DNA from 4 places in the Shinella sp. 20P9.1.1 genome. Region 1 is predicted to be linked to each of the others. Evidence: riboswitches for the same ligand, from Rfam matches in the RefSeq annotation. Region 1 holds a riboswitch; each other region holds the start of a gene.
What was found. A riboswitch is a leader RNA that binds a small molecule or an ion and turns the genes downstream of it on or off. The one in region 1 is predicted to bind cobalamin.
Positions count from the first base shown of each region.

Region 2: another riboswitch for cobalamin. It lies ahead of AC27VQ_RS01210 (ABC transporter substrate-binding protein); the one in region 1 lies ahead of bluB (5,6-dimethylbenzimidazole synthase).
Region 3: another riboswitch for cobalamin. It lies ahead of AC27VQ_RS22585 (CbtB domain-containing protein); the one in region 1 lies ahead of bluB (5,6-dimethylbenzimidazole synthase).
Region 4: another riboswitch for cobalamin. It lies ahead of AC27VQ_RS15875 (hypothetical protein); the one in region 1 lies ahead of bluB (5,6-dimethylbenzimidazole synthase).

Region 1 covers NZ_JBYOLC010000006.1:71,205-78,490, forward strand. The annotation lists gene AC27VQ_RS12325 (NAD+ synthase) at 1-1,312, shown strand, start outside; gene AC27VQ_RS12330 (TolB family protein) at 1,316-2,140, shown strand; gene AC27VQ_RS12335 (sensor domain-containing diguanylate cyclase) at 2,311-3,777, shown strand; cobalamin riboswitch at 3,844-4,064, shown strand; gene bluB (5,6-dimethylbenzimidazole synthase) at 4,110-4,796, shown strand; gene AC27VQ_RS12345 (DUF2865 domain-containing protein) at 4,803-5,915, opposite strand; gene AC27VQ_RS12350 (phytanoyl-CoA dioxygenase family protein) at 6,184-7,248, shown strand.
Region 2 covers NZ_JBYOLC010000001.1:263,450-270,735, forward strand. The annotation lists gene AC27VQ_RS01185 (ABC transporter permease) at 1-139, opposite strand, end outside; gene AC27VQ_RS01190 (ABC transporter permease) at 151-1,053, opposite strand; gene AC27VQ_RS01195 (ABC transporter ATP-binding protein) at 1,055-2,137, opposite strand; gene AC27VQ_RS01200 (polyamine ABC transporter substrate-binding protein) at 2,368-3,360, shown strand; gene AC27VQ_RS01205 (MurR/RpiR family transcriptional regulator) at 3,428-4,282, shown strand; cobalamin riboswitch at 4,318-4,549, shown strand; gene AC27VQ_RS01210 (ABC transporter substrate-binding protein) at 4,728-5,765, shown strand; gene AC27VQ_RS01215 (FecCD family ABC transporter permease) at 5,762-6,790, shown strand; gene AC27VQ_RS01220 (ABC transporter ATP-binding protein) at 6,787-7,286, shown strand, end outside.
Region 3 covers NZ_JBYOLC010000016.1:21,472-28,757, reverse strand. The annotation lists gene cobN (cobaltochelatase subunit CobN) at 1-1,081, opposite strand, end outside; gene cobW (cobalamin biosynthesis protein CobW) at 1,335-2,384, opposite strand; gene cobU (bifunctional adenosylcobinamide kinase/adenosylcobinamide-phosphate guanylyltransferase) at 2,389-2,913, opposite strand; gene AC27VQ_RS22590 (CbtA family protein) at 2,915-3,700, opposite strand; gene AC27VQ_RS22585 (CbtB domain-containing protein) at 3,713-3,889, opposite strand; cobalamin riboswitch at 3,935-4,300, opposite strand; gene AC27VQ_RS22580 (peptidoglycan-binding domain-containing protein) at 4,380-6,314, opposite strand; gene AC27VQ_RS22575 (cobyric acid synthase) at 6,477-7,286, opposite strand, start outside.
Region 4 covers NZ_JBYOLC010000008.1:195,087-202,372, reverse strand. The annotation lists gene AC27VQ_RS15880 (glycoside hydrolase family 94 protein) at 1-3,216, opposite strand, end outside; cobalamin riboswitch at 3,625-3,841, shown strand; gene AC27VQ_RS15875 (hypothetical protein) at 3,946-4,161, shown strand; gene metH (methionine synthase) at 4,247-7,286, shown strand, end outside.

The DNA of each region.
Region 1 (7,286 bases):
GAATTACGGCGAATTCGACGAAAAGCGCGTCTTCGACCAGGGCGCTATGCCGGGTCCGGTGAATTTCCGGGGCGTGCGGCTCGGCATCCCGATCTGCGAGGACATCTGGGGCGAGCTCGGCGTCTGCGAGACGCTGGCCGAAAGTGGGGCTGAAATCCTGCTCTCGCCGAACGGCTCGCCCTATTATCGCGGCAAGGTCGACATCCGCCATCAGGTCGTGCTGAAGCAGGTCATCGAAACCGGACTGCCGTTGCTCTATGCCAATCAGCTCGGCGGCCAGGACGAACTGGTCTTCGACGGCGCGAGCTTCGCCTTCAATGCCGACAAGACGCTCGCCTTCCAGATGAGCCAATTCGAGGAGACTGTCGCACTCGTCACCTTCAAGAAGGAAGGGGACGGCTGGATCTGCGACGGCGGGCCGATGTCGCGCATTCCCGAAAAGGAGGAGGCGGATTACCGGGCCTGCCTGCTCGGCTTCCGCGATTACGTCAACAAGAACGGCTTCAAGAATGTCGTGCTGGGCCTGTCGGGCGGCATCGACTCGGCGATCTGCGCCGCCATCGCGGTCGATGCTTTGGGTGAGGAGCGGGTGCGTTGCATCATGCTACCCTATCGCTACACCTCGCAGGATTCGCTTAAGGATGCTGCCGATTGCGCCAAGATGCTCGGCTGCCGCTATGACATCGTGCCGATCGAGGCGCCGGTGACCGGCTTCCTTTCTGCCTTGTCGGAGACCTTCGAGGGCACGGAAGAGGGCATCACCGAAGAAAACCTGCAAAGCCGTACGCGCGGCACCATCCTGATGGCGATCTCCAACAAGTTCGGCTCGATGGTCGTGACGACGGGCAACAAGTCGGAAATGTCGGTGGGTTATGCCACGCTCTACGGTGACATGAACGGCGGCTTCAATCCGATCAAGGATCTGTACAAGATGCAGGTCTATGCGCTCTCCAGCTGGCGCAACGCCCATCTGCCGCCGGGCGCGCTTGGGCCGACGGGCGAGGTGATCCCGAAGAACATCATCGACAAGGCGCCCTCCGCCGAGCTTCGGCCGAACCAGACCGACCAGGATTCGCTGCCGCCCTATCCCGTCCTCGACGACATCCTCGAATGCCTCGTCGAGATGGAGATGAGCACGGAGGACATCGTCGCGCGGGGCCATGACGTCAATACCGTGCACCGCATCGAACACCTGCTCTACATCGCCGAATACAAGCGCCGCCAGTCGGCGCCGGGCGTGAAGATCACCAAGAAGAATTTCGGCCGCGACCGCCGCTATCCGATCACCAATCGGTATCGCGACCGGGGGTAGGCGATGCGCAGCTCGGTCGAGATCCACAACATCGTCTCCGGTGAAACACGTGTCGTCTGGCAGACCGAGCAACTGGTCGAGGCGCCGAATTTTTCGCGGGACGGGCGGTTTCTCGTCATCAATGGCGATGGGCTGCTCTACCGGCTGGCGCTCGATGGCAGTGCGCCGGAGCGGATCGACACCGGCTTTGCCGTCAAATGCAACAACGATCATGGGCTTTCGCCCGACGGGCGTCTGCTTGTTATCAGCGACAAGGTGGAATTCGGCAAATCGGCGATATATGTGCTGCCGGCCGAGGGTGGCGTTCCCAGGCTGGTGACGCCGAACCTGCCGTCGTATTGGCACGGCTGGTCGCCGGATTGCGCGACGCTCGCTTATTGCGGCATTCGTGACGATGTCTTCGATATCTACACGATTCCTGTGTCGGGGGGTGAGGAAAAGCGGCTGACTTTTGGAGAAGGGCGCAATGACGGGCCGGATTATTCGGCGGATGGGGAATGGATCTATTTCAATTCCAGCCGCACCGGCCGCATGCAGATCTGGCGGGTGCGTCCCGACGGTTCCGAGCCGACCCGCATCACCGACAGCCCCTTTGGCGACTGGTTTCCGCATCCGTCGCCTGATGGGAAACACCTGCTTGTGCTGTCCTATGACGGCGATGTCTTCGATCATCCGCGCGATCTTAACGTGCGGCTGCGCCTCATGGACATGGACGGCGGCAATGCACGGATTCTCTTCGATCTTTTCGGTGGGCAGGGCACGATGAACGTGCCGAACTGGTCGCCGGACGGCAGCGAATTCGCCTTTGTGCGTTACGCGCCGGTCTGATCACAATTTGTGGTGCATATGCGTTAAGTTTTCGCTCACCAGCCTGTTTAAGTGAATTTTGCGGTCTGCCAATTAGCCTCTGTTCAACAATGCCCGGAACCGGGCGGGGGCAGGCAGGGGTGACGATGACGGGCAGGACTGAAGAAGGCCGGACGGGAAAACGGCGCAGGGTGAGTTTCGCAATTCGCGCTGCGGCCGTGATGATCGTCGGGCTTTTCGGCGCGGCAAACTTCTTCGTCCTCGACTATGCCATCGAACGCGCCGACAGTTTTGTCGCCGAGACCGAGCGCACGCTGGTCCGCAACGAATTCAGCCACCAGATCGACCAGGTGGTGCAATATCAGAGCCAGCTGTCCTTCTGGGACAAGAGCTTTAGCGCACTTGCCCACGGCATGCCGGACGACGATTTCGTGCGTGACCAGATGCGCGACTGGATGTGGTCCGATTTCGGCTTCTCCTGGATGATCCTGACCTCGCCGGATGGTGAAAAAATCCTCGGCGTGCATCGTGGCGAAAAGGTTTCCGACCGCAAGGCGCGTGAAAAGCTGCAATGGATGAGCGATCTCACCCGCCGCGCCGAGCGGGCCTATCGCGAGGCACTGTCGCCCGATCGGGGTGGCTGGCAGGTGGCGCGCGCCAAGGAGGACCCGGATCTCCTGACCCCGGCACTGCCGGAAATCCATGTCTCGGGCATGCGGCTCATCGACCGCGTCATGAGCATCGTCGTCGTGCAGGCCGTCGTTCCGAAATCGCTCTATATTCCCGCAAGCCGTCTGGAGCCGACCCTGCTCATCACCGTCAAGCCGGTGTCGCAGAAGATGCTGTCCAGTGCCGAGCGGCGGCTCGGCGTGCATGATCTCGGATTCACGCCCATCGTCACCGAGGAGCCGGGCCTCGTGATGACGCCCGTAGGTGGCGATGCGTATAATCCGATGGTCGCCTCCTGGCGGCCCAATATGCCGGGCTCCTTCGTCTGGCGCTCGGCTCTTCCGCAGATCGCGATTTTCGTGCTGGTCTTTGCCGGCGTCATGCTCTTCGTGACCCTGCGCTTTTCCGCGCTGGTCAGGGCGCTTCAGCGCAGCGAGGCGAAAAACGCCTTCCTCGCCCGGCATGATCCGTTGACGGGGCTGAAGAACCGCAGCGGCTTCGACGAGGAGGTGCGTCGCACCATCGCCAGGGGCAACGGCAAGCCCTTTGCGATCCTTGCCCTCGATCTCGACAAGTTCAAGGCGGTCAACGACCGTCATGGCCATGCGGCGGGCGATATCGTGCTGCAGGCGGTTGCCCGGCGCTTCTCCGATCGTGTCGGCAAACAGGGTTCGGTGGCGCGTCTCGGCGGCGACGAATTCTCCATTCTTCTCAATGGCGATTTTTCCCGCGAAACCCTCGTGGCGCTTGCCGAGGCGCTGGTCCTTGATGCGCAGGTGCCGATCGCCTATGACGGCCAGCTTCTGCTCATTGGCGGCAGCGCGGGCATTGCCCAGTTCCCGGATCACGGCGGCAGCCTGCACGATGTCATGGTGATGGCCGATGCCGCGCTCTATGCGGCCAAACATGCCGGCCGCAACCGTGCCTTTCATGCAGGCGATATCGATGCTGGCACGGTGGCCGAAGCGGGTGCGGCGCGCGCTGCCTGAAGCCGCCGAGACGCTATGAGACAGGTGCGCGGCGCGGGCGGGCTTGATCGTGCCCTAAAGCCGTGCGCATATCCTTTTCAGTCAGGTGCCCGCGACATGCGGGAGAATCGGGAATTCGGTGCGGGTGCAATATCCAGGTCCGGAACGTGCCCAACGCTGTGACGGGGATGGCGTGCACTCCAAAGCTTGAATCGATTCAAGCTTTTGCCACTGGTTCTTGAACCGGGAAGGCAGGTGCGGGCCGTGTGAACCGAAGTCAGAAGACCGGCCTGGCGAGATAGACCGAACCGCGCGGACGGCGGCAGGTTGGACGCATTGTTGGGGAGAAAACGATGCGAACAGAACTCTCGGACGCTCTCGTCCGGGCGGGCGCTTTTCCGTGTGAGGACAAGCAGGCCGTCTATCGTGCCATTGAAACGCGCCGCGACGTGCGTGACCAGTTTTTGCCCGATGCCTTGCCCGACGATCTCGTCGGCCGCCTGCTGCATGCCGCGCACAGCGCGCCGTCCGTCGGCTTCATGCAGCCGTGGAATTTCCTGCTGGTACGCGGCGAGGAAACGCGCCGTGCCGTGCATGGCGCCTTCCTCAAGGCCAATGCCGAGGCGGCGGATATGTTTTCGGGCGAGCGGCAGGCGCAATACCGCGCGCTGAAGCTCGAAGGCATCCTGAAGGCGCCGCTGTCGATCTGTGTGACCTGCGATCCGACGCGGGGTGGCACGGTGGTGCTGGGCCGCACGCACAATCCGCGCATGGACGTCTATTCCACGGTCTGCGCCGTGCAGAATCTCTGGCTCGCGGCGCGGGCGGAAGGGGTCGGCGTCGGCTGGGTCAGCATCTTCCACGACAGCGATATCCGCGACATTCTCGGCATTCCCGCCCATGTCGAAATCGTTGCCTGGCTCTGCGTCGGCTTCGTGGATCAGCTGTATGCGGAGCCGGAACTGGCGGTGAAGGGATGGCGGCAGCGCCTGCCGCTGGAAGAGTTGGTGTTCGAGGAGCGTTGGCCGGCGACTGCATAAAGCCGGTCAGTTGACGCCTGCATCGGCCGGGCGGCCGAGATCGATGGCGGACTCGTTTTCCGGCAAGAAGGCGGGGCCGACGGTGCGCACCTTGCTATGCGTGGGATCGTAGTCACGGTCCTCGATCTTGGCAGGGGTTTTTGCTGTTTCCTGCTTGTCCTGCCGGGTTGTGATCGTCGTGATGGAGCCGGTTTCCGGCAGGGCTTCCTCTGTCGTGCCCCCGCTCGTACCAGCGGTCTCGCCCTTCATCGCCTTCTGGCGCTTGATCATCTCCTGGTAATAGGCGGAGAGATTGCAGCCGCAGGTGCCGGCTTTCGAGAGATCGCGGGTCCGGTAGCTGAAGGCATGTTCGAGATCGCGGTAAGGCCGACCGGTGACGGTGGACGTCATCTGCTCGGTTTCCTGGCCGGGTGTCATCGACTGGTAGAAAAGCTGCGTCTCCGTCTGCGGGCACATCATCGCGCAGACCTTCTGGTCGCGGCGGAAATCGAGCGGCGTCGCGCCCGACGAGATCGGGAAGAAGCCGCCGTCGCAGGTGCGCACGCAGACGGTACGCAGATTGCCATGGCCGGCGCTGCCACCGAGCGAGCGCAGCTGCAATCGCCCGCTGTCTTCAGGCATGGTGCCCAGCGGCAGGGTGCGCGTATCGTCCTGCAAGGTGCGCAGGGTTTCGGTCGCGGCGATCGGCATCACCTTCGCGTCGTCGTTGCAGCCGTTGGTTTCCAGCGTGGCGAGCAGGCGGCTGCGCGGTCCTTGCGAGGATATGCCGCCGGCAAATTCGCGGCGCTTGCGGTCGAGGATGTAGAGGTTGCGCTCCATCTTGCCGATGACTGTTTCCAGCGTGTCGCAGGCCGCTTCGTTCTCGCCGCCGAAGACGGTGATGCTGCCGGACGAGCAGCCGAGGCGGCGCTGGTCGCTCTTGGCCTTGCGCAACTGGATATTCTGGCGGGCGATCGCGCCGGCATATTTGCGCGCGCTTGTGGTGTCGACCATGACCCGAGGGAGGTTTGCCAGTTCCGCCTGAATCCGTTCGCACACGTCGGACGCCGACGCGCCGCCCGAAACGAGGAGCGACAGGCCGGTTGCGAGCGCAAACAAAAGGCGAAGGCGTCCTTTCACGTCCTGATATCCCGTAAGAGAGCTTGGAAGGCGGCCCGAGGCGCACCTTGATCATGTTCCTATCATAAGCCACTGCGCGCGCCGTGCAACGCGCTCCCGGATTTGTGATTAACGGCCGAAGAGATAATATGAATTATCTGGTCAGCTTTGCGCGGACGGCGCAATTGATCTCGCGGGGGGCTTGGTGTAGCACTCTCGGCATATATGCAGCAGCCGGTTACGGCACGGTCGCCTTCCGGCGGCGCAATCATCCCGCAGGCAGGTGACCATGAAGATATCGTCAGTCTTGTTGAGCCCTCTCTATGCGCTGCAACTCGCATCGGGCGCGAAATCCTTTGCCGACAATCCTGTTATCGGCAGCAAGTGGCTCAACAAAAAGGGCCTGCATGAAAAACGCGTGTCGCTGGCCATGCGCATGGCCGCCTGGCGCCGCAGGAAGCTGGAAAACCTCGTCGCGCCGGACCACCGCCGGCAATATGCCGAGACCGGCTTCGTCAAGATCGAGAATTTTTTGTCGCCGGAGGTTTTTGCCGCCGTCACGCGCGAACTGGCCGAGCGCGATTTCGAGCGCTACGACATGAAGCAGGGCGCGACGGTCACGCGCCGCGCGATCATCGATGACAGCGACCTCGAAACCCTGCCGGGGTTCAAGGCCGCGCGCAACGATCCGCGCCTGACCAACCTGCTGCGCTACGTCTCCTCCCATTCCGGCCAGCCCTTGCTGGTGGTTCAGATCGTCATGGCCCTGCCGTCCGTCGTTGCGGCCGGTTCGACCGATCCGCAGACGGCGCTGCACAGCGACACGTTCCAGCCGACGGCGAAGGCCTGGCTGTTCCTGCGCGATGTCGGTGAAGAGGACGGTCCGTTCGCCTATGTGCCGGGCTCACACGAAATGACGCCGCAGCGGCTCGCCTGGGAGCGCGGCATCAGTGAAAACGCCGATGCGATCGAAAACATCTATTCCGCCCGTGGCTCGCTGCGCATCATGCCGGACGAGCTCGGTGCGCTCGGATACGGTCAGCCGGTGAAGATGACCGTGAAGGCCAACACGCTCATCGTTGCCGATACGCATGGTTTTCACGCCCGCAGCCCGAGCTACAAGACGACGACGCGCATCGAGATCTACGGCTCGCTGCGCCGCAATCCGTTCCTGCCGTTCACCGGCTTGCACATTGCCTCGTTGCCGTTCATCGCCTCGGGCATGAACCGCTGGATCATCTCCGGCATGCGCCTGCGCAGCAAGCTCGGCATCAAGGGCTCGCCCTGGCGCGATGCCGGCCTTGGCAAGGCCGATGAATGGTCCAAGCGTCTCGACAAGCCGCCGGTGGCCTGACGGCTTCGAATACCCCGATTGGCGGCTTGCCCTTGCAA
Region 2 (7,286 bases), on a different contig from region 1:
CGGTCCAGGTCATCATGTTGACCGGGTTCGCATTGAACGAATAGACGGCGATCAGCGCGAGCGGAATGTAGATGAAGGCGAAGAACAGCGCGGTATAGGCAATCAGGCTGCCGCGGGCGAGCGAAGCGAAAATCTTCATGGCCGCTCTCCTCAATGTCCGGTCGCGGGATCGAAACCGCGACGGCCGGAAATGACGACGTGGATGAAGAGCAGCACCAGCATGACGGTCATCACCATCATGGCGAGCGCCGAGCCGAAGGGCCAGTTGCGCGCGGCGAGGAACTGCTGCTCGATGAGATTGCCCAGCATCATGACCTTCGCGCCGCCGAGAATGGCCGGCACGACGAAATTGCCGAGCGCGGGGATGAAGACGATGACCGCGCCGCCGGCAATGCCGGGCGCCGTCAGCGGCAGGATGATGCGCAGGAAGGTGCGGATTGGCCCGGCGCCGAGATCAAGCGAGGCGCGCACCAGCGTCCAGTCGAGCTTTTCGACGCTGGCATAGACCGGCATGAACATGAAGGGGATGAAGACATAGACCATGCCGAGGATGATCGCGCCGTCCGTATAGATGAGGTCGAGCGGACGTGCGACGACGCCGGTGCCGAGCAGCACCTCGTTGACGAGGCCGGTCGGACGCAGGATCAGCACCCAGATGAACAGCCGCACGATCAGGCTGGTGAAGAAGGGCAGCGTGATCAGGAAGAGGCAGAAATTCTTCCACCGGTCCGAAAGCCGGCTGATGCAGAAGGCGGCCGGATAGCAGACGAGCAGTGTCGCCACGACCGTCATGGCCGCAATCTTCAGCGAGCGCAGGAAGATCGCGATGTAGATTGGATCGAAATCCTCGAACATCGGATCGGCGAAGCCAAGGATGCGGCCGTAATTGTGCGGATACCAGGTCCATTCCACCCCGCCGTAGAGGCCGGGCGCCAGAAAGCTCGTCACGATCATGATGGCGAGCGGGCCGAGGAAGAAGACCGCCAGGAACAGCGAGACCGGCCCGAGCAGGACGGCAAGCTGGACGCGGCGGCGAAAGGCAATCGACGTCATGTCAGGCCGCCTCCGCCGGAATGAGGTGCACCGCCGCGGGATCATAGGCAAGGCGCGCGCGGCGCGACTGCTCGATCTCGCCGACGAGGCTGCGTCGCACGGCGGGAATTTCCGCGATGACGCGCCGACCGGTCACTGTCCGGCCGAACAGTTCGAAGGTCGAGCCGACGAAGACGATCTGTTCGAGATCGACATCGAGGCTCGGCGCGCTGTCGCCGGGTTGGGCGATGAAGAACTGCTCGGGGCGGATGAGCGCGGTTGCCGTGCCGGTCGCGCCCGGCCGGCCATGGGAAATGGAAAGACCGTCTTTCGTGACGAGCTGTCCACTGCCGGCCTCGCCCTCGAAGAGGTTGCTGGCGCCGACGAAGGTGGCGACGAAACTGTTCTTCGGCTGGTCGTAAATCGCGCGCGGCGTGTCGAGCTGCTGGATGCGCCCGCCCGAGAGCACGGCGACACGGTCCGACATGGTCAGCGCCTCCTGCTGGTCGTGCGTCACGAAGATGAAGGAGATGCCGAGCTCATTCTGCAACGTCTTCAGCTCGATCTGCATGGACTGGCGCAGGTTCTTGTCGAGCGCTGACAGCGGCTCGTCGAGCAGGAGCAGCTTCGGCCGGGCGATGATGGCGCGGGCAAGCGCCACACGCTGCTGCTGTCCGCCCGAGAGCTGGCGCGGCTTGCGGCCCTCCATGCCTTCCAGCCCGACCATGCGCAACGCGTCGCCGACGCGCCGGGTGCGTTCCGCCTTAGCAACACCGGCGACTTCCAGCGCATAGCCGGTGTTTTCGCCGACCGTCATATGGGGGAAGAGCGCGTAGTTCTGGAACACCGTGTTGACCGGGCGGCGATAAGGCGGTCGGTCGGTCATGTCCTCGCCGTCGATCAGGATACGCCCGGCGTCGAGCTGGACGAAGCCGCTGATCGCCTGGAGCAGGGTGGTCTTGCCGCAGCCCGATGGTCCGAGCAGCGTCAGGAACTCGTTGCTGATGACATCGAGGTCGATCGCGTCCAGCGCCGTCACGGTCTGTCCCTCGGGCGTGGCAAAGGCCTTCGCCGCCTTTTCCAGGCGGACTATGGAATCTCGCATCGTCGTTCCCCATTAATGTTATAAAAATAACGCTTGTGCGATTTAGATATCTGGATACCATTTGTTCATCCAAGTCAACGGCCGAAAGAAGCCGGGACGGGAAAGACGGTGCAAAGGAAAGCGCCGGGGCCACGACGGGCCAAACCATCAGAGGAGACTATTCGATGCCGAAATCGCATGATGCCGGTCTGTCCGGCTTTCGCCGCGCCGCTTTTTCGCTCGCCGTGCTCATGGCCACGACGGGCATGGCCAGCGCCGCCGAGCTCAACGTCTATAACTGGGGCGAATATATCAATCCGGAGGTCTTGAAGAAGTTCGAGGAGGAAACCTCGATCAAGGTCAACCTCTCGACCTATTCCTCCAACGAGGAAATGCTGGCCAAGATCCAGGGCGGCGCCACGGGCTATGACATCGTCTTCCCGTCCGTGCATATGCAGGACATCATGGCCAAGCTCGATCTTCTGGAGAAGACCGACATCAACAAATATGAAGGCTTCAAGAATATCGATCCGGCCTTCCTGCGCGCCAAGAGCGACCCGAACGGTGAATATTGCCTGCCCTATGCCTGGGGTTCGGTCGGCATCATGTACAACCGCAAGGTGCTCGGCAAGGATATCACGGGCTGGAAGGACCTGATCGAGACCGTGAAGGCCAAGGGCCTGAAATTCACCCTGCTCGACGACATGCGCGAAGTGCTGGCGGTCGGCCTCATCCTGAACGGCCACAAGATCAACTCGACGGACCCGGCCGAATTGCAGCAGGCGGCGGACACGATCATCGCCATGAAGCCGGATGTGGCGGCCTTCACCTATGACGAGCGTCCGATGGTGCAAGCGGGCGACGTGGCGGCCGGGCACGCCTTCGTCGGTGCGATGGTGGATATCTTCGCCAATGAAAAGGACCTCGGCTACGTGATCCCCGAGGAGGGGGCGACCATGTACCAGGAGGATATCTGCGTGCTGAAAACCGCGCCGAACAAGGACAACGCGATCAAGTTCCTCCAGTTCTATACGCGCCCGGAAATCGTCGCTCTCAACGTCTCGCAGCAGACCAACGGCACCGCCAACGTGCCGGCGCGGGAATTGACCCCGGAAAAGATCAAGAATAGCAAGGAAATCAACCCGCCGGCCGAGACGATGGCACGTCTCCAGATATTCGAGGATCTGGGTCCGGCCCTGCGTCAGGTGGACCGTGTCTGGACGCGGGTCAAGACGGCGCAATGAGCCCGGTGTGAGTGCGGTTGATACCCGCCCGTCTTTGGACGGGCGGGATTTCGAAGAGAGGGGCGACGTGTCGAAACGCATTCTGAAGCTCGTTCAGTCCGACGACCTCAGGCGGTCCAAATCCGACAAGCTGATCGCCCATTACATCGAGCGCAACATCGCCGAGCTGCCCTTCGAGACGGCGCGGTCGATCGCCCAGCGCTTGGAACTCTCGCCCATGACCATCGGCCGCTATCTGCGCCGCATGGGTTTCGACGGGCTCGACGAGCTGAAGAGCGAGCTGCGCCGCGGCAGTTCCAACCCCGCCTGGCAGGTCAAGGGACAGGTCGGGCGATTGGAGCAGGACCGCAAGGACGGCAAGCTGCTCGCCGGGCTCATCCAGCAGCAGATCGACAATCTCGGCGAGATTTACGCCATCACGACCGCGCCGGAATGGCAGCAGACGATCGACGCGCTGATCGGCGCGACGGAGGTCTATGTCGCCGCCTATCAGAACGTGCGCGGCATCGCGCAGTATTTTGCAAGCCAGCTCTCCTACACCCGCCCGCGCGTGCAATTCGTCGACGGCGTCAACGGCACCTATGCCGAAGTGCTCGACGGCTCCGTCGAGGGGCGGCTGCTCTTCCTGCACGACGTACGCCGCTTTGCCGCCAAGGCCCGGCCGCTGGCGCTGGAAGCCCGGCGGGCCGGCGTGAAGGTCGTGCTGCTGACCGATGAATTCTGCCCCTGGGGGCCGGAAGTCTCCGACATCTGCCTCATCGTGCCCGGCTCGCACGGGCCGCTTTGGGATGGCGCCGCGACCATGACGGCGGTGATGGATCTCATGTTGAGCAACATCATCGTCGAGATGGGCGACGAGGTGAGCGAGCGTGTCGACCGGCTGACACGCCTGCAGGATGTCTTCGGGGATTTCGAAAGCTGATTTTCACCGTCACCTTGACGCCGCCGAACGGTGCGGACTAAGGATGGGACGACGGTTCCCCGAAGGATGACTCCCAGGGGATTAATAGGGAACACGGTGCGGATGACCCAACAGGGACCCATTCCGTGGCTGCCCCCGCAACTGTAGGCGGATTGCCGCCTGTCCTCGTGACGCGTCTCGCGTCATGCCACTGTGCGTTTGCACGGGAAGGCAGACAGGCAGCAGATATCCGTGAGCCAGGAGACCTGCCGTCAGAGCCGAGAGTGCTGCTTGCCATGCACTCCAGATCCAAGTCACGGGCGGGGAAGCCCGGAACAGGAGACGCCATGACGAGCCAGACTGCCGCCCGCGGCAGACCCCTAATCGTTTTCTCCCGACCGCATTCGGTGCGCCCTTCGTGGTCCATCGGCTGAGCCCGCACGCCTTCACTCTCCGGGAGAAATCCATGACCTTGTTTTCCGCGGCCCTGCGCGCCGCATCCCTCGCTTCCGCCCTTGCCGGCGCGGTAACCCTCATCGCCTCCGGCACGGCCCAGGCCGCCGAGACGCAGTATCCGCTGACGCTGCAGAATTGCGGCCGCCCGGTCACCTTCCAGAAGGCGCCGACGCAGACCGTTTCGATTGGCCAGAGCTCGACCGAAATCCTCTACATGCTCGGCCTGGCCGACAAGGTGGTGGGCACGGCGCTGTGGGTCGGCCCGGTCATCAAGGGCTATGAAGACGTCAACGCCAGGATCGACCGTCTGGCCGACAACGAGCCGAGCTTCGAAAGCGTGCTCGCCAAGAAGCCGGATATCGTCACGGTGCAGTTCCAGTGGCAGGTCGGGCCGGAAGGCGTCGTTGCCAAGCCCGAGCAGTTCGAGGAGCTCGGCATTCCCGTCTACACCTCGCCGTCCGATTGCGTCGGCAAGGAAAACAGCGCGGCCAGCGACGGCGTCCGCCATCAGGTCTTCACCATGGAGCTGGTCTATCAGGAGATCCGCGAGATGGCGCAGATCTACGATATCCAGGACAAGGGCGAAGAGGTCGTTGCCGCGCTGAAGGCACGCGAAGAGGCGGCCCGTGCCAAGGTTGCCGCCGCCAAGGACAGGCTCTCGGCCGTCTTCTGGTTCTCCAGCGCCGCCGATGCCGATCCCTATGTCGCCGGCAAGAACGGCGCGCCGGGCTACATCATGTCGGCGCTCGGCATCGAAAACATCATCAAGACCGAGGACGAATGGCCGACCGTCGGCTGGGAAACCATCGCCAAGGCCGCGCCGACGATGATCGTCGCGGGCTCGATGGAGCGCCGCCGCTATCCGCTCGACAGCCTTGAGGCGAAGCTCGACTTCCTGAAGACCGACCCGGTCGCAAGCCTCATGCCGGCGGTGAAGAGCAACTATGTCTTCGACATGGACGCTCAGGCGATGAACCCGACGATCCGTACCATCGAAGGCATCGAGCGTCTGGCCGATGCTATTGAAAAGGCTGGTTTGGCCAAGTGATCTCCGATCGTCCCATCCTGCTTCGGACGGGCGCCGCTTTCGCGGCGCTCCTTCTGTTGCTGTTTGCGCTCGGCGTCGGCGCCGCAGTCGGCGAGACGGCCATCCCTCTCGACGTGGTCGCCAAGACGGTGGCCAACCGCCTCTGGCATGCAGGCTACCCGCTGGAGCCGATCGACGAGGGCATCATCTGGAACTACCGGCTGAGCCGGGCGATGGTGGCTGCCTGCTGCGGCTCGGCCCTGGCGCTCTGCGGCGTCATCCTGCAATCGCTGCTGCGCAATGCGCTGGCCGATCCCTATATTCTCGGCATCTCCGCCGGCGCTTCGACCGGTGCCGTCAGCGTGGCGATTCTCGGTATCGGGGCCGGTGCCCTAACGCTGCCGGCCGGCGCCTTCCTCGGCGCGCTCGTCGCTTTCGGCCTCGTCAGCGCGCTCGCCTTGCGCGCCGGGCGCGGCACGAGCGCAATCATCCTGGCCGGCATCGCGGGCTCGCAACTCTTTAACGCGCTCACCTCCTTCATCGTCACCAAGGCGGCGAGCGCGGAGCAGGCACGCGGTATCATGTTCTGGCTGCTCGGCAATCTCTCGGGCGTGCGCTGGCCGGATGTCTGGCTGGCGCTGCCGGTAGCGATCCTCGGGCTTCTCGTGTGCCTGTGGCACGCCCGCGCGCTCGATGCCTTCACCTTCGGCACGGAATCGGCCGCCTCGCTCGGCATTCCCGTGCGCCGGGTCTATGTCGTGCTGATCGCCATTTCCGCGCTGATGACGGCGACCATGGTTTCCATCGTCGGCTCGATCGGCTTCGTCGGCCTCGTTATTCCCCATGCCGCGCGCATGGTGGTCGGCGTGCGGCATGGCCTGCTTCTGCCGGCCTCGGCGCTGATCGGCGCCATCTTCATGATCGCGGCGGACGTGCTGTCGCGTGTCATCATCCCCGGCCAGGTCCTGCCCATCGGCGTCATCACGGCACTGTTCGGCGCGCCCGCCTTCGCGCTCATCCTCAGCCAGAGGAGGTCTGCCCTGTGACACTGTCTGCCAAAAACCTGCACTGGTCGGCCGGTGGTGCGACCATCCTGTCGGATGTCTCGCTGGATGTGCGCCCCGGCGAATTCCTCGGCATCATCGGCCCGAACGGCTCCGGCAAGACGAGCCTGATGTCGCTGATGTCAGGCATCCGCAAGCCGCAGGCCGGCGCCGTCCTGCTCGACGGCACGCCGCTTTCGGATCACGGCCGTCAGGCCATCGCCCGGCGCATCGCCTTTGTCGAGCAGCAGGCGGAAACGACCGAGCGCATCACCGCGCGCCAGGCCGTCGAGCTCGGCCGTACGCCCTATCTCGGCGCGCTCACGCCCTGGTCGCGGACCGATGATGCCATCGTCGACCGGGCGCTGGAGGAGGTCGATATGGCGCATTTCGCCGGCCGGCTCTGGCACACACTGTCAGGCGGCGAACGGCAGCGGTTGCATATCGCTCGAGCGCTTGCCCAGCAATCGCCGATCCTGCTGCTCGACGAGCCGACCAA
Region 3 (7,286 bases), on a different contig from region 1:
CGGGGTCGAGGCTGACGATGTTGGTTTCGACGCGCTCGTCGTAACGCGCGGCGGCCTTGAAGGAGACGGCACGGGAGAGCACGCGGCCATCGACCTCCGGCAGCGAGACGTTCATGCCGAGATCGCGCGCCGTCAGCCCCTGTCCGGATGCTTCCCACGCCTCGCGCGAGGAACCGGAGAACACGACCTGCAACACCGGCGCACCGGTCTCGTCCAGCACCGTCGGCTTGCGGCCGGCGCCGGGGGCGGAGACGGCGAAGCTCGTGGCATTGAGCACGACTTCGGGCCGGATCTCCGCGAAGGCTGCGCGGACCGTTTCGATGGAAACGGGTTCCTTGAGGCTGGAGACGAAAAGCGGCAGGGCGCGGATGCCCTCGGCCGCCAGCGCCTCGATCAGCATTTCAACCGGGCGGGTTTCGCCGCTTTGGATATAGGCGCGGTAGAAAGAGATCGCGGCCGTCGGCGGTTCGAATCCCTCCCCCGCTACCATTCTACCCGTGGCCTCTTCCCGCCACATCTCCACATCCACAACACCCCGCCCCGGCCACCAGATGCCGGCCTTTTCGAGCGGCATCGCAGGCTCCGGCTTATCGCCACCGAAGGCAACGGCCTCCGCATAGGCAAGGAAACGATCCGCATTGTCGGCACCGCCCTCGTTGAGATAGGCCCAGAGGTTCTGGCGGTCGGTGTCGTCGATGCGGTTGAAGGGAACCAGGCCGTCGTCCGGCCGGTCATCGCCGGGCAATGCCACGAGCTTGATATCGTTGGCGACGGATGTCGCCAGCAAGGCCTCCAGCACGTAGCGAAAATAGCTGGCGCCGCCGAGGGCGCGGATGACGATGAGCTTGGCGTGACGCGCCGTGCGCTCGATATAGGTATCGACCGACATCGGATGCGACAGCGTCGCGAGGCTGGCGAGGCGCAGGCGCGTATCCGTGCCGCGCGCTCGGTGGGCTGCGGCGATAGCGGCGAGTTCGGTATCGGCGGCGGTGAGGAAAAGGATATCGCCCGGCGTCTGGCCAAGGTCGATCGCCTCCTTGCCATCGGCGATGGTGCCCTTCTGGGCTAGCAGGAGATGCATGCGGTGCCTCCCCTTTGCCGGCGTGCCGTGCGGGTGGATCCTCGGGTCAAGCCCTGACACAACGAAAGAAGAGGAGGACGACGCACAGCAGCGACGGTTACCTCTGCTGCACCGATCGATGCAGACCGAAACCTCCCCTCCCCACCGTCATCCTCGGGCTTGACCCGAGGACCCACCGGCACGGCAAGCCAGACATAGCCGGGCCGCACCGGAAACGAGGACGAAGGGGACTGCTGCACGCTCATGTCGAAAATCACACCGCCGCGGCGATGGCAGCGCGCACGGCTTGCTCGTCCATGTCATGCAGGCCGATCACGACGAGGCGGGTGCCGCGGGTCTCACCGGCGGCCCACGCGCGTTCGAAGTAATTGTCGATACGCGTGCCGACGGCCTGGATGAGCAGGCGCAGCGGCTTGCCGGGAACATCGGCAAAACCCTTGACGCGCAGCACGTCATGTTCGGCGATCACGCCCTTCAGGCGCTCGATGAAGGCGGCAGGCTCGGCAATCGCCGGCAATTCCACAACAAAACTGTCGAACTCGTCGTGATCGTGCTCCTCGCCGTTCTCGTGCTCCAGCTCGTGGTGCGACTTTCGGTTGGCGATATCGTCTTCCGTGCCGACGCCGAGGCCGAGCAGGACAGCGGCGGCGACTTCGCCGTTCTTCGCCTCGATCATCGACGGCTTGCGGGCGATACGCGAGGCGACCTCGTCACGCACGGCAAGCACACCGGCGGCGTCGAGAAGATCCGTCTTGTTGAGGACGATGAGATCGGCGGCGGTGAGCTGGTCTTCGAAGAGTTCTTCCAGCGGGCTTTCGTGGTCGAGATTGTCGTCCTCGACACGCAGCGCGTCCACTTTGTCATGGTCGTCGGCAAAACGGCCGGCGGCGACGGCAGCGCTGTCGACCACGGTAATGACGCCATCGACCGTCACCTGCGTCTTGATTTCCGGCCAGTTGAAGGCGGCGATCAGCGGCTGCGGCAGCGCAAGGCCCGAGGTCTCGATGACGATATGATCGGGACGGTTTTCGCGCTCCAGGAGCTTCGTCATGGTGGGGATGAAGTCATCGGCGACGGTGCAGCAGATGCAGCCGTTGGTGAGTTCGATGATGTCGTCCTCGGTGCAGGCCTCAGCGCCGCAGCCCTTCAGCACGTCGCCATCGACGCCGAGATCGCCGAACTCGTTGATGATGAGCGCGATGCGCTTGCCGCCGGCATTCTGCAGCAGGTTGCGGATCATCGTGGTCTTGCCAGCCCCGAGGAAGCCGGTGATGACGGTGGCGGGGATCTTCTGTTGCAGCATAGGCTCAACCCTTCATTTTCAGCGGCAGTCCGGCCGCGATAAAATAGACTTCCGGTACGAGGGCCGCGACCTGCTGGTGCAGCCGCCCGGCATGGTCGCGAAAGTCACGCGCCATGCGATTTTCCGGCACGATGCCAAGGCCGACTTCGTTCGATACGAAGACAAGACGACCCGGCGCGTCGTTGATGGCCGACAAAAGGCCGGCGAATTCCTGTGTGATATCCCGCTCCTCCAGCATTAGATTGGTGAGCCAGAGCGTCAGGCAATCGATGAGGACCGTCCGGTCCTCGCGCGCCACATCCTTGATGCAGGCCGCGAGCGCAATCGGCTCCTCGTGTGTTTCCCAGCCTTTTCCGCGATCTTCCCGGTGTTTGGCGATGCGTTCGCGCATCTCGTCATCCCAGGCGCGGCCGGTGGCGATATAATGACGCGAAAGGCCGGTCTCGGCGACCAGCCTTTCGGCAAAAGCGGATTTTCCGGAACGCGCACCGCCCAGAACCAGGACGGCTCCGGGCGATGTCTGTTTCATGTCAGGCTGCCCTGGCGATCTTCTCGTTGGCAAAGCCGAGCGAGAGGCCGAGCACGATCCAGAAGAACAGCGTAGTAGCGAGCGCCGCGACGGCAAATTCCGCGCCGAGAACGGCCGGAACGTTGCTGGAAATGTCGGACGGCTGCGGCGCGCCATAGACCTGCGGGGCGGCTAGAAGCACGACACCGGCAACCTTGGAGACGATGCCCGGCTTCAGGAACAGCAGGTAGAGACCCGCCGCCGAAAGCGCGACCGTCGCAACCCACCAGATCTGGCGCTGGGTCAGATCGGCAGCCGGGAAGCCCGGAAGCTCCGGCGGCAGGCCTATGGCCGGCAGCATATGCACGGCAAGCCAGCCGGCAGCCCCCCACAGCGCACCGTTGGCAACGGTGATGGGATTGCCGGAAACGAGGCTGAAGCCGGCGAGCAGCAGAGCAAAGCCGGTGCCCGTGACGAGGTTTGCCAGAAGCGTGCCGGAGAAGCGGCTCATGCCGAACATGATGCCGCCGTCCTCGTGGTCCTCGCCCTCATGGGCATAGGCGACCGAGATAGGCGAGAGCGCCGAGGCGACATCGAGGATCACGGCACCGAGCGAGGAATGCTCCTGCGTCGTGGCAGCACCATCTGATGTCGCGGGCGTGGTGCCGTCGCCGGCCGGGGCGGCTTCACCCTCGAACTCTTCGGCGTGCAGAATCAACGGCACGACTCGGGCCTCCTGGGCGGCCGTCATGAGCACGCCGGAGAACAACCCGGCCACCAGGGCAGCCAGGAGATAACGAACGATCATGTCGAGAACTCCTTAGTGGCAGGGAAAGCCGTAGGAGTGACGCGTGTCGTGTGCCGTGTCGTGCAGCACGGCCGAATTCGCAAGGCCGGCGCCGAAGACGAGGAAGGCGCCGAGCAGCAGGGCGAAAACGCCGGCAACGAGACGATCGTTTGCGGAAAGAACAACAGAAGACGTGGTAGAAACAGCCATGACAACCTCCGTGCAGGCAGCGGGGAAAATTCCCCTGGGCGGGCGATATGCCCTCATTGTCTGGCAGGTCTCCTGGCTCGCAGCGTCCGGCGCGTCAGCGCCTCCGGGTCACCCTCGCCTTCCCAGGTTTTCCGGCAATCACGAGAGGCGGACGATTCGTAGAAAAAGAGGCGTCCAACCCCGGCTATCGTGATGCCACCCAGTGGCTTTTCCGGCTGGTTCTCGTTTCGCGATTTCAGGCACCATTGCCCTTCGCCGCGAACATCCTCCCCTCCGGATGGGCGTCCCTCGCTACTCTACAGTCGCGGGGTCGGCCGTGATTGCAGCGCCCTGATTGGGTCCACCGCGTCACATTCCCATTTACTCCCCGGTCCGTTTCCGGACCAAGGAACCATCCAATATCGCTGATGATTATGCTTCCCGCCCCGGGAAGTCAATCGACCGGCAGCGGCATGGCCTGTGCCAAAACCGCCGTCCGGCCGTCGCAAACTCAATAGCCGGGGATGATCACCACGCCGCCGCCATCGTTGTAATAGCCGTCGTCGCGGTAATAGGGGCCGTCATAGTAGCCATCGACGGGGCCTTCCAGCACGTCGTAGTCGCGCTGCTGGTAGCGGCGCTGGCGATTCTGCCGTGCCTGCCGGGTCTCGGCATATTGCGCGGCCTCGCGCAGCGCGCGGAATTGCTGGCGCGGCAGGTAACCGTCTGCGCGATAGCCGGACGCGCCCTGCCAGGCGGCGATCGCCGCGCGAGAGCGCGGGCCGAAGACGCCGTCGGCACCATAGGTGTTGTAGCCGAGCAGGCTCAGGTAGCGCTGGGCCTGGGCGCGAACGGAGCGGTCCATATAGGTCTCGCGCGGATCGACGACCGGCTCGGCCTTGCGCGTAGCGTCGGCGGTTGCCGCGTCCTCGTCCATCTGCGTTTCCGGCTTGGCGCTCAGGGCGGCGATGCGCTTGCGGGCGTCATCGACATAGCGACCCTGGGGATATTGGTAGAGATAGTCCTTGTAAGCCTTCTCCGAACCATCGGCGACAGCGCCTTGGAACGTCTTGTCTTCCGCACGTTTTGCGGCCGCCGCCTCTTCGACGGCGCGCGCGCCATTGTCGCTGTCGGCGTCCTGCGGCGCGTTTTCACGCGCAGCCGTCGCATCATCTGCGCTATCGGCCGGTTCCTGGCTATCCGCGGGCTTCTGGGCAGCGGCGGCCTCTTCGGCGCGCTTCTCTGCCTCATCGGCAAGACGCGCGGCTTCCGCGGCCTTGGCTTCGGCATCGGCCGCCGCCTTGGCGGCCTCGGCCTTCAGGCGTTCGACTTCCGCAGCCTTCTCTTCGGCGAGCTTGCGGGCAGCGGCGGCCTCCTCCTCGATCTTGGCCTTCTCGGCGGCGGCAACCTTTTCCGCCTCGATGCGCTTGGCCTCGGCTTCCTGGCGGGCGGCCGCTTCCTCTTCGGCACGGGCCTTTTCCGCCGCAGCAGCTTCTTCGGCCTTCTGGCGATCCGCCTCGGCCTTCAAGCGTGCGGCCTCTTCAGCCTTGGCCTTCTCAGCGGCGGCATCCGCCTCCGCCTTCAGGCGCTCGGCTTCAGCGGCCTGCTTTTCGACAACCGCGCGGGCTTCCGCTTCCTTTTGCTCGGCTTCCGCCTTCAGGCGGGCGGCCTCTTCAGCCTTTGCCTTTTCCGCCGCAGCGGCTTCCGCCTTGGCCTTTTCAGCAGCGGCGGCTTCGGTCTTCGCCTTCTCTTCCGCCGCAGCCTTTTCATCGGCAAGCTTGCGGGCGGCGGCGGCTTCCTCGGCCTGCTTGGCCTCGGCTTCAGCCCTCAGGCGCGCGGCCTCCTGCTCGACCTTGGCCTTTTCCGCCTCGGCAGCCTTCTGCGCCGCTTCCGCAGCCTTCTTCGCCTCGGCCGCCTTCAGGGCTTCCTCTTCGGCTTTTTTGGCTTCGGCCGCCTTCTGGGCTTCGTCTGCGGCCTTCTTCGCTTCGGCGGCTTTACGGGTCTCCTCTTCAGCCTTGGTCTTTTCAGCCTCAGCGGCTTTCTGCGCCTCTTCCGCCTGCTTGGCCTCGGCCGCCTTCTTCGCTTCTTCGTCCGCCTTCGCCTTCTCGGCAGCGGCGGCTTCCTCGGCCTTGGCCTTGGCTTCCGCCTCTGCGGTCACGCTCTTGGCAGGCCTCTCCTTGGCGGCGGCCTGCAATTCGGCGATGCGAAGGCGGGCCATGGAGGCGAAGGTGCCGTTGGGATATTGCTTCAGATAACCCTCGTACTGGGCGACATCGCTGCCGGACGAGACCTTCTGCCAGAGCGAAAACTCCTCCTCCCAGCGCTTGCCGGCGCTGCCGGCTTCCTTGCCGGTGGCGGCCTGCGCGAAGGCAACGGCGGGCATGCCGGCCAGCGACAGCCCGAGAAGGCCGGCCAGAACGGAGCGTGCGAGAGGTCCAGAACCCATATATCTCACCCTTTTGGATCGCGCGGGGCGCCTGCGCCCGGTCGTCCGGGCGGATTTCCATCACTCCTCGCACCGAATTCTGGCGCAACTTTGGTGCGGCAGAGCGGCAGCAGGGAACCTGATGGCTGTACGTTTGAGAGCGCTGATTTAATCAGCCCCGTTTCATCGGATTGGCTGTAGGAGACTATCGAGCCAGGCGGGATCGAGAACGGATTCCAGCTCCGCCGCGACACCGTCGAGCGCGGCATCGACACTTGCACGATAATCGAAGCCACCACCCTCGATGCCGAAATCGGCGAGAAGCCGGGCGCGATACGCGTCGCTGGACAGAAGCCCGTGCAGATAAGTGCCCATGACCCGCCCATCGGCGGAGACCGCGCCATCCGGCCGCCCGTTGATGCTGACGGACGGACGAAGGACGTCAGGGCCTGTGGTACGGCCGAGATGGATCTCGTAGCCCTCCAGCGGCACATCATATTGCAGGGAGCGGGCACTGCTGTTGCGCACGGTCTTTTCCGGCGCCATCTCGGTTTCGACAGCCAAAAGGCCCAACCCTTGGACTTCGCGCTCGCTGCCCTCGATGCCGAGCGGGTCGGTGACGCGCTGCCCGAGCATCTGGTAGCCGCCGCAGATGCCGATGACGCGGCCGCCGCGGCGCATATGAAGCTGGAGGTCCTTGTCCCAGCCGGCAGCGCGGAAGTCGCGAAGGTCGGAAATGGTGGATTTCGAGCCGGGCAGCACGACGAGGCCGGCATCGGCCGGAAGCCGCTCGCCCGGCCGCACGAAGACCAGATCGACCTGCGGCTCGGCCTTGAGCGGATCGAGATCGTCGAAATTGGCAATGCGCGGCAGGACGGGCACGGCCACCTTCAGCGCCCCTGCTCCGCCCTTGGCAAGCCGCTCCAGCACGACGGAATCCTCCGCCGGCAGATGCGCCGCCTGCTTCAGCCACGGCACGACGCCGAAGCAGGG
Region 4 (7,286 bases), on a different contig from region 1:
GGTGGCGATGGTCTGCTCGAGGCGGCGGACCGTTTCCTCGAAGCTGATCCAGCCGAAATCGCGCGCGGAAATCGCGGAAAGCAGGTAGACGCCGATATTGGTTGGTGACGTGCGTTCGGCGAGAACCGGCTGCGGCGTTTCCTGGAAATTGTCCGGCGGCAGATAATGCTGCTCGGCGGTGACGAAATCCTCGAAATAGCGCCAGGTGCGGCGGGCGTATTTGCGCAGTTCCATCGCGACATAGTCGGACACGACGAGCTGGTCTTCGGTTTCGGCCGTCTGGCTGACATACCAGGCAATGGCCGGAGAGAGCGCCCAGACGAGCGCGAAGGGCACGCCGATGAAGGGCAGGCCCGTATCCGAGATCGTAGCAAGCGCCACGGAAAGCACGGCGAGCGCCGGCGCCTGCCACATCGCCTTGTAATGGTCGAGAATGCCGCCGCGTGCGGCGCTGTCGGCCTGCGCGGCCGTGCGCCATTCCAGCATCAGCTTGCGGCTGACGAAGGTGCGGTAGATCGAGCGCACGATGGCGTCCGCCATCAGCGCCGCCGAATGGGCGATGAAGGCGATGCGCAGCGCGACCTGCGCATTGGAGGCGCGGATATCGGAGATGACCCGGTGCACATGGGCGCGCGCGACGATGTCGCCGCGGCGCGGCATGATGCCCGAGATCAGCGACAGGGTCGGCGCGACGAAGAGCAGGAAGATCAGCACGAGCTGCCAGATCAACGCCTGACGCGGTTCCATATAGTACCAGCCCATGACGGAGGCGACGAGCCAGCCGATGGGGATGAGGCTGCGGCGCAAGTTGTCGTACATCTTCCAGCGGCCGAGCATGGAAATGCCGTTGGCCGGGTTGAAAAGGTAGGGCAGGAGCTGCCAGTCGCCACGCGCCCAGCGATGCTGGCGCGAGGTTTCCGTGCCGTAGCGGGTCGGGAAGTCCTCGATGAGTTCGACGTCGGTAACCAGCGCGCAATGCGACAGCGAGCCTTCAAGCAGATCGTGGCTGAGCACTTCGTTTTCGCCGATGCGGCCCTTCACGGCCGCCTCGAAGGCGTCGACATGGTAGAGGCCCTTGCCGGTAAACGTGCCTTCTCCGGCGAAGTCCTGATAGACGTCCGAGACGGTGAAGACGTAAGGGTCGACGCCGCGGTCGGCGGAGAAGATGCGCTGGAAGGTCGAGGCTTCCTTGCCGGTCGTCAGCGACGGCGTGACGCGCGGCTGGAGAATGCTGTAGCCGGCGGTGACCTTGCCTTTTTCGGCATCGATGACCGGGCGGTTGATCGGGTGGTGCAGCTTGCCGACGAGCTTCGTCACGGCATCGCGCATCAGGCGCGTGTCGGAATCGAGCGTCATGACGTATTTGACGTCAGGCGGCACCACATTGGCGCCTGGCAGGAAGGTTGTGTCGCCGTCGCCGCGCAAAAGCAGGTTCAGTTCGTGCAGCTTGCCGCGCTTGCGCTCCCAGCCCATCCAGGCGCCCTCGGAGGGATTGTAGAGGCGGCGGCGGTGCAGGAGGTAGAAGCGCGTGCGGCCGTCATAGGCATAACGCGCCGAAAGCGCCGCGATCTCGCGCTTGGCGTATTCCAGCACTTCGAGGTCTGCGGGGGTTTCCTCGACTTGGGCGTCCGTCCAGTCGCTGACCAGCGAGAAATAGATCTCGCCGCGCGGGTTGGCGAGGTAGTGCACCTCGAGATTGCGCACGAGTTCGTCGACATGGTCGCGCTTGGCGATCAGACAGGGCACGACGACGAGCGTGCGCGCATCGTCCGGAATGCCGTCCTTGAATTCGTAGCCGACGAGCCGCGAGGGCGTGACGAAGAAGGTGACGAGCGTGTTGAACAGGCCCGACGCGCCTTCCGAGGCCGGCAGCGCGAAGAGCACCAGCATGATCAGCCAGGCGCCGTTCGGGATATCGAGCTGATCGAGGAAATAGAAGACCGCGATCATCGCCAGAAGCGTCAAGAGGATGTTCGGCCCGGCAATGGCGAACCAGTCGAGCTTGCGGCCGAAGCGCACGATGCGCTGCACGATGGAGGGACGGTAGCCGATACGCTTTTCAAGCTGCTTGCGCTTCTTGCCGACGAGGAAGGCGGCGACATTGGCCTTGTAGTCGAGATCTTCGACATGGGCGGTCGCATCTTCCGCCGTCATGGCGAGCGCGATCTCCGTGACTTCAAGCTCCGTCTTGCCGGAGCGGCGGGCGAAACGCTCGATCGTGTTGCGGTATTTGTTGCGCGAGCCGAAATCGAGGTCGGAATAATCCGAGCCCTGGCGCAGCGCCTCGTCGAGGCGGCTGACACTCTCGAACCAGACGGGCCATTCCGTATCGTCGACGGTGCGCAGGCTCTTGATGAGCGAGCTCATCGTCGCGTTGCCGGAGGACAGGCGGTTGTTTTCCGAGACGATCAGTTCTTCGAGATCACTGCCGCGGCTCTCGATCTTGCGCTCCAGCCACTGGATCACCACACCGGACGCCTGCAGGCCATCCCGCAGCCGGTAGAGCAGCTGCGTGACGAAGGTGTTGTCCTCGACGAAGTTCTCGATCGAGCGCAGATACTGGATGCTCTTTTCGGGATCGTTCAGGCGCACCAGCTCGTCGGCGACGTCATTGGCCTTGAAGCGCATCTTGCGGGAGCGCTCGACACGGCTGGAGATGCGGCGCAGGTTTTCGAGCAGCACGAAGCGGATGAAGGACGGCAGCGCCCAGAGTTCACCGATCTTCAGCGCATCGATCTTCTGGAAACCCTGCACGAAGGCCGTCAAGCTTTCATGCGAGATGTTGCTCTGGGTATGGGCGACGTAGAGCCAGGCCAGCACCAGCGTGCGCGGCACCGCCTGCCCGTCGATCTCGACGGTCGGCAGCTGGCGATAGAAACGGCGCGGGAAGTCGCGGCGGACCTCCTGGATGGCCTCTTCGATGACGTAATAATTGTCGAGCAGCCATTCGGCGGCGGGTGTGATCTGCGCGCCCGACTCCACGTCCTTGGCCGTCGCCTGATAAACGCGGAAGATTTCCTTCTCGTTTTCCTTGTGCCGGGCGCGGAATTCGAAGGGCCGGAAACCGGGCAGCGGCGCGGTCTTGTCGCGCGCCAGCGCCTCGCCGCATTCGGCCAGCTCCTCCAGCGTCAGATAGGTGGCGCGGATCGAATCGTTATAGTCGATCTGCTTGGCGTCTGCGTCGCGGGCGGCGTGCGGCGTATTATGAAGGGACATATTTCTTAATCTGGATCCGGCCATGTTGAGCCATCCGGCAAAGGCCTGTGCGCCGGAGGGTTTTTTGCGGGCAGGTTTCGTCTCTGTGCCGCGATCAGCCATGACACCATGCGACGCCCTCATGGCGCTGACGGAAAGAACATGGCTCAGGCGACACGCTGATTGGCATCCTGGCCGCGTGGTGCATGAAAACGGCATTTTTTAGCCGTAAGGACAGAGACTTGCAACATCTGAGCGTATCGGGATGGCTCGGCATTGGCCCTCATCTGCGGTTTTGGTGAATCACGCCCTCGCCGGCGAGATGAGCGAGGGGCAGGAGGCAGGCGGAAGCCCAAATGCATTGCTGAGAAAAAAGTTCCGGGCCTGTGCATCGTGTTCCCGCATCCTTGACTTACTTACCGCGTCACGCCAGTCTCCGGCCGTCAGGGTCTTCCGAGTCGCATGCGGCTCGGAGGCTAAGAGGGAAGCCGGTGCGATGCTCCAAGGAGGATCAAGACCGGCGCTGCCCCCGCAACTGTGAACGGCGAGCCGATGTCGCTCCATGCCACTGGTGTGAACCACCGGGAAGGCGAGACAAAGGCAATGACCCGCAAGCCAGGAGACCTGCCCTGACACGTCTGTAACGTCCATGGGCGGGGTGTCCCAAGGGTGCGCTTGTTGTCGCCCGCGGGCGAGTTTTTCAGCAGCGTGCGTCCGGTCATCCCCCAATTTTCAATTGGGGAAAAAGAAATGTTTCAATTCACCGATATCCAGCCGTCCGGCACCGGCAAGCCGGAATCCGTCTTCATCTCCTGGCTGCTCTGGCAACCGCGCGGCGCCGATCTTCCGGTCGAGGCGCTGAAGGAGGTGGACAAGCTTGCCCGTTGCCAAAGCGCCGACCCTGACATCATCCGCCTCAAGGCGCTGTTCGCCTCGCTTGCTGGGGCGAATGAACCGATGCACTAGGGCCAAACCACATAAAGATATATTGACATAAAGATATCTTTATGTGAACTCCGATGCAGACGATACTGCATCGGAGGGTTTCCCCATGGCCACTTCCCACCTGGACGACCTGTTCGGCCCCGAACAGCCGAAGCGGGACGGTCGCGAGATCCGCGCCGCCCTCGAAGCCGCCGCCCGCGAACGCATTCTCGTGCTCGACGGCGCCATGGGCACGGAAATCCAGACGCTGAAACTGGTCGAGGACGATTTCCGCGGCGACCGTTTCGGCGATTGCGCCTGCCACCAGCAGGGCAACAACGATCTGCTGACGCTGACCCAGCCCGGCGCCATCGAGGACATCCACTATCGCTACGCGCTCGCCGGCGCCGATATTTTGGAAACCAACACCTTCTCCTCCACCACCATCGCCCAGGCGGACTATGGCATGGAGGACATGGTCTATGAGCTGAACCGCGACGGCGCGCGCCTTGCCCGCCGCGCCGGCCTGCGTGCCCAGCAAAAGGACGGCCGACGCCGCTTCGTCGCCGGTGCGCTCGGCCCGACCAACCGCACCGCCTCCATCTCGCCCGACGTCAACAATCCCGGCTACCGTGCCGTGACCTTCGACGATCTCAGGATCGCCTATGCCGAACAGCTGCGCGGCCTCATCGACGGCGGTGCCGACATCATCCTGATCGAGACGATCTTCGACACGCTGAACGCCAAGGCCGCGATCTTCGCCACGCGCGAGGTCTTCGAGGAAAAGGGCATCGACCTGCCCGTCATGATCTCGGGCACCATCACCGACCTTTCCGGCCGCACGCTGTCCGGCCAGACGCCGGAGGCTTTCTGGAATTCCGTGCGCCATGCCGATCCCTTCTCCATCGGCCTCAACTGCGCACTCGGGGCCAATGCCATGCGCGCCCACCTCGCCGAGATTTCCTCCGTGGCGCAAACCTTCGTCTGCGCCTATCCCAATGCCGGCCTGCCCAACGCCTTCGGCCAGTATGACGAGACGCCGGACGAGATGGCCGCCCAGATCGAAGGGTTCATGCGCGACGGCCTGGTCAATATCGTCGGCGGCTGCTGCGGCTCGACGCCGGACCATATCCGCGCCATCGCCGAGGCGGCGTCGCGCCACAAGCCGCGCCAGATCCCGGATATTCCGCGCCACATGCGCCTTTCCGGCCTCGAACCCTTCACGCTGACCGAAGCCATTCCCTTCGTGAATGTCGGCGAGCGCACCAATGTCACGGGCTCGGCGAAATTCCGCAAGCTGATCACGGCGGGCGACTATGCAGCCGCTCTCGACGTCGCGCGCGACCAGGTGGCGAACGGCGCGCAGATCATCGACATCAACATGGACGAGGGCCTGATCGATTCCGCCAAGGCGATGGTGGAATATCTCAACCTCATCGCCGCCGAGCCCGATATCGCCCGTGTTCCCGTGATGATCGACAGTTCGAAATGGGAGGTGATCGAGGCCGGCCTGAAATGCGTGCAGGGCAAGCCGCTGGTCAATTCCATCTCGCTGAAGGAAGGCGAAGAGGCCTTCCTGCACCATGCCAAACTGGTGCGCGCCTATGGTGCCGCCGTCGTCGTCATGGCCTTCGACGAGAAAGGGCAGGCTGACACCAAGGCGCGCAAGGTGGAAATCTGCACCCGCGCCTACACGCTGCTCACCGAAATCGCCGGCCTTGCGCCGGAAGATATCGTCTTCGACCCCAATATCTTCGCGGTGGCGACCGGCATCGAGGAGCACGACAACTACGGCGTCGATTTCATCGAGGCGACCGCCGAGATCACCGCTACCCTGCCGCATGTCCATATCTCGGGCGGCGTCTCCAACCTCTCCTTCTCCTTCCGCGGCAACGAGCCAGTGCGCGAGGCGATGCACGCCGTCTTCCTCTACCACGCCATCCAGGCGGGCATGGACATGGGCATCGTCAATGCCGGCCAGCTCGCCGTCTATGACACGATCGAGCCGGACCTGCGCGAGGCCTGCGAGGACGTGGTGCTGAACCGCGTGCCGAAGGCCGGCGGGACCGCGACGGAACGCCTGCTCGACATCGCCGAGCGCTTCAAGGGCGCGGCCGGCAAGGAGGCTCGGGAGCGCGACCTCGCCTGGCGCGAATGGCCGGTGGAAAAGCGGCTGGAACATGCCCTCGTCAACGGCATCACCGAATTCGTCGAGGAAGACACCGAAGAGGCACGTCAGAACGCGGAGCGTCCACTGCACGTCATCGAGGGTCCCTTGATGGCCGGCATGAACGTCGTCGGCGACCTTTTTGGCGCAGGAAAGATGTTCCTGCCGCAGGTGGTGAAATCCGCCCGTGTGATGAAGCAGGCCGTCGCGGTGCTGCTGCCTTATATGGAAGCCGAAAAGCGCGCCAATGGCGGCAGCGGCGAACGGCAGAGCGCGGGAAAGATCCTGATGGCCACCGTCAAGGGTGACGTGCACGATATCGGCAAGAACATCGTCGGCGTCGTGCTCGCCTGCAACAATTACGAGATCATCGACCTCGGCGTCATGGTGCCGGCAACGAAGATCCTTGAGACGGCGAAAGCCGAAAAGGTCGATATCATCGGCCTCTCCGGCCTCATCACCCCCTCGCTCGACGAGATGGTGCATGTCGCCGCCGAAATGGAGCGCGAAGGCTTCGACATCCCGCTGCTCATTGGCGGCGCGACGACGAGCCGTGTTCATACCGCCGTGAAAATCCACCCGCGCTACGACCGTGGCCAAACGGTCTATGTCACCGATGCGAGCCGCGCCGTCGGCGTGGTCGGCAGCCTGCTGTCGCCCGAGATGAAGCCCGGCTATGTCGAGACGCTGAAGGCGGAGTACCGCAAGGTCGCCGACGCCCATGCCAGAAGCGAGGCCGAAAAACAGCGTCTGCCGCTCGCCAAGGCCCGCGAAAACGCCTTCAAGGCCGACTGGTCCGTCTACCGGCCGAAGACGCCGTCCTTCCTCGGCACCCGCGTCTGGCAGGACTGGGACCTCGCAGACCTTGCCCGCTACATCGACTGGACGCCCTTCTTCCAGACCTGGGAACTGAAGGGCGTCTATCCGAAAATCCTCGACGACGAGAAGCAGGGCGCCGCCGCCCGCCAGCTTTTTGCCGATGCGCAGGCCATGCTGGAAC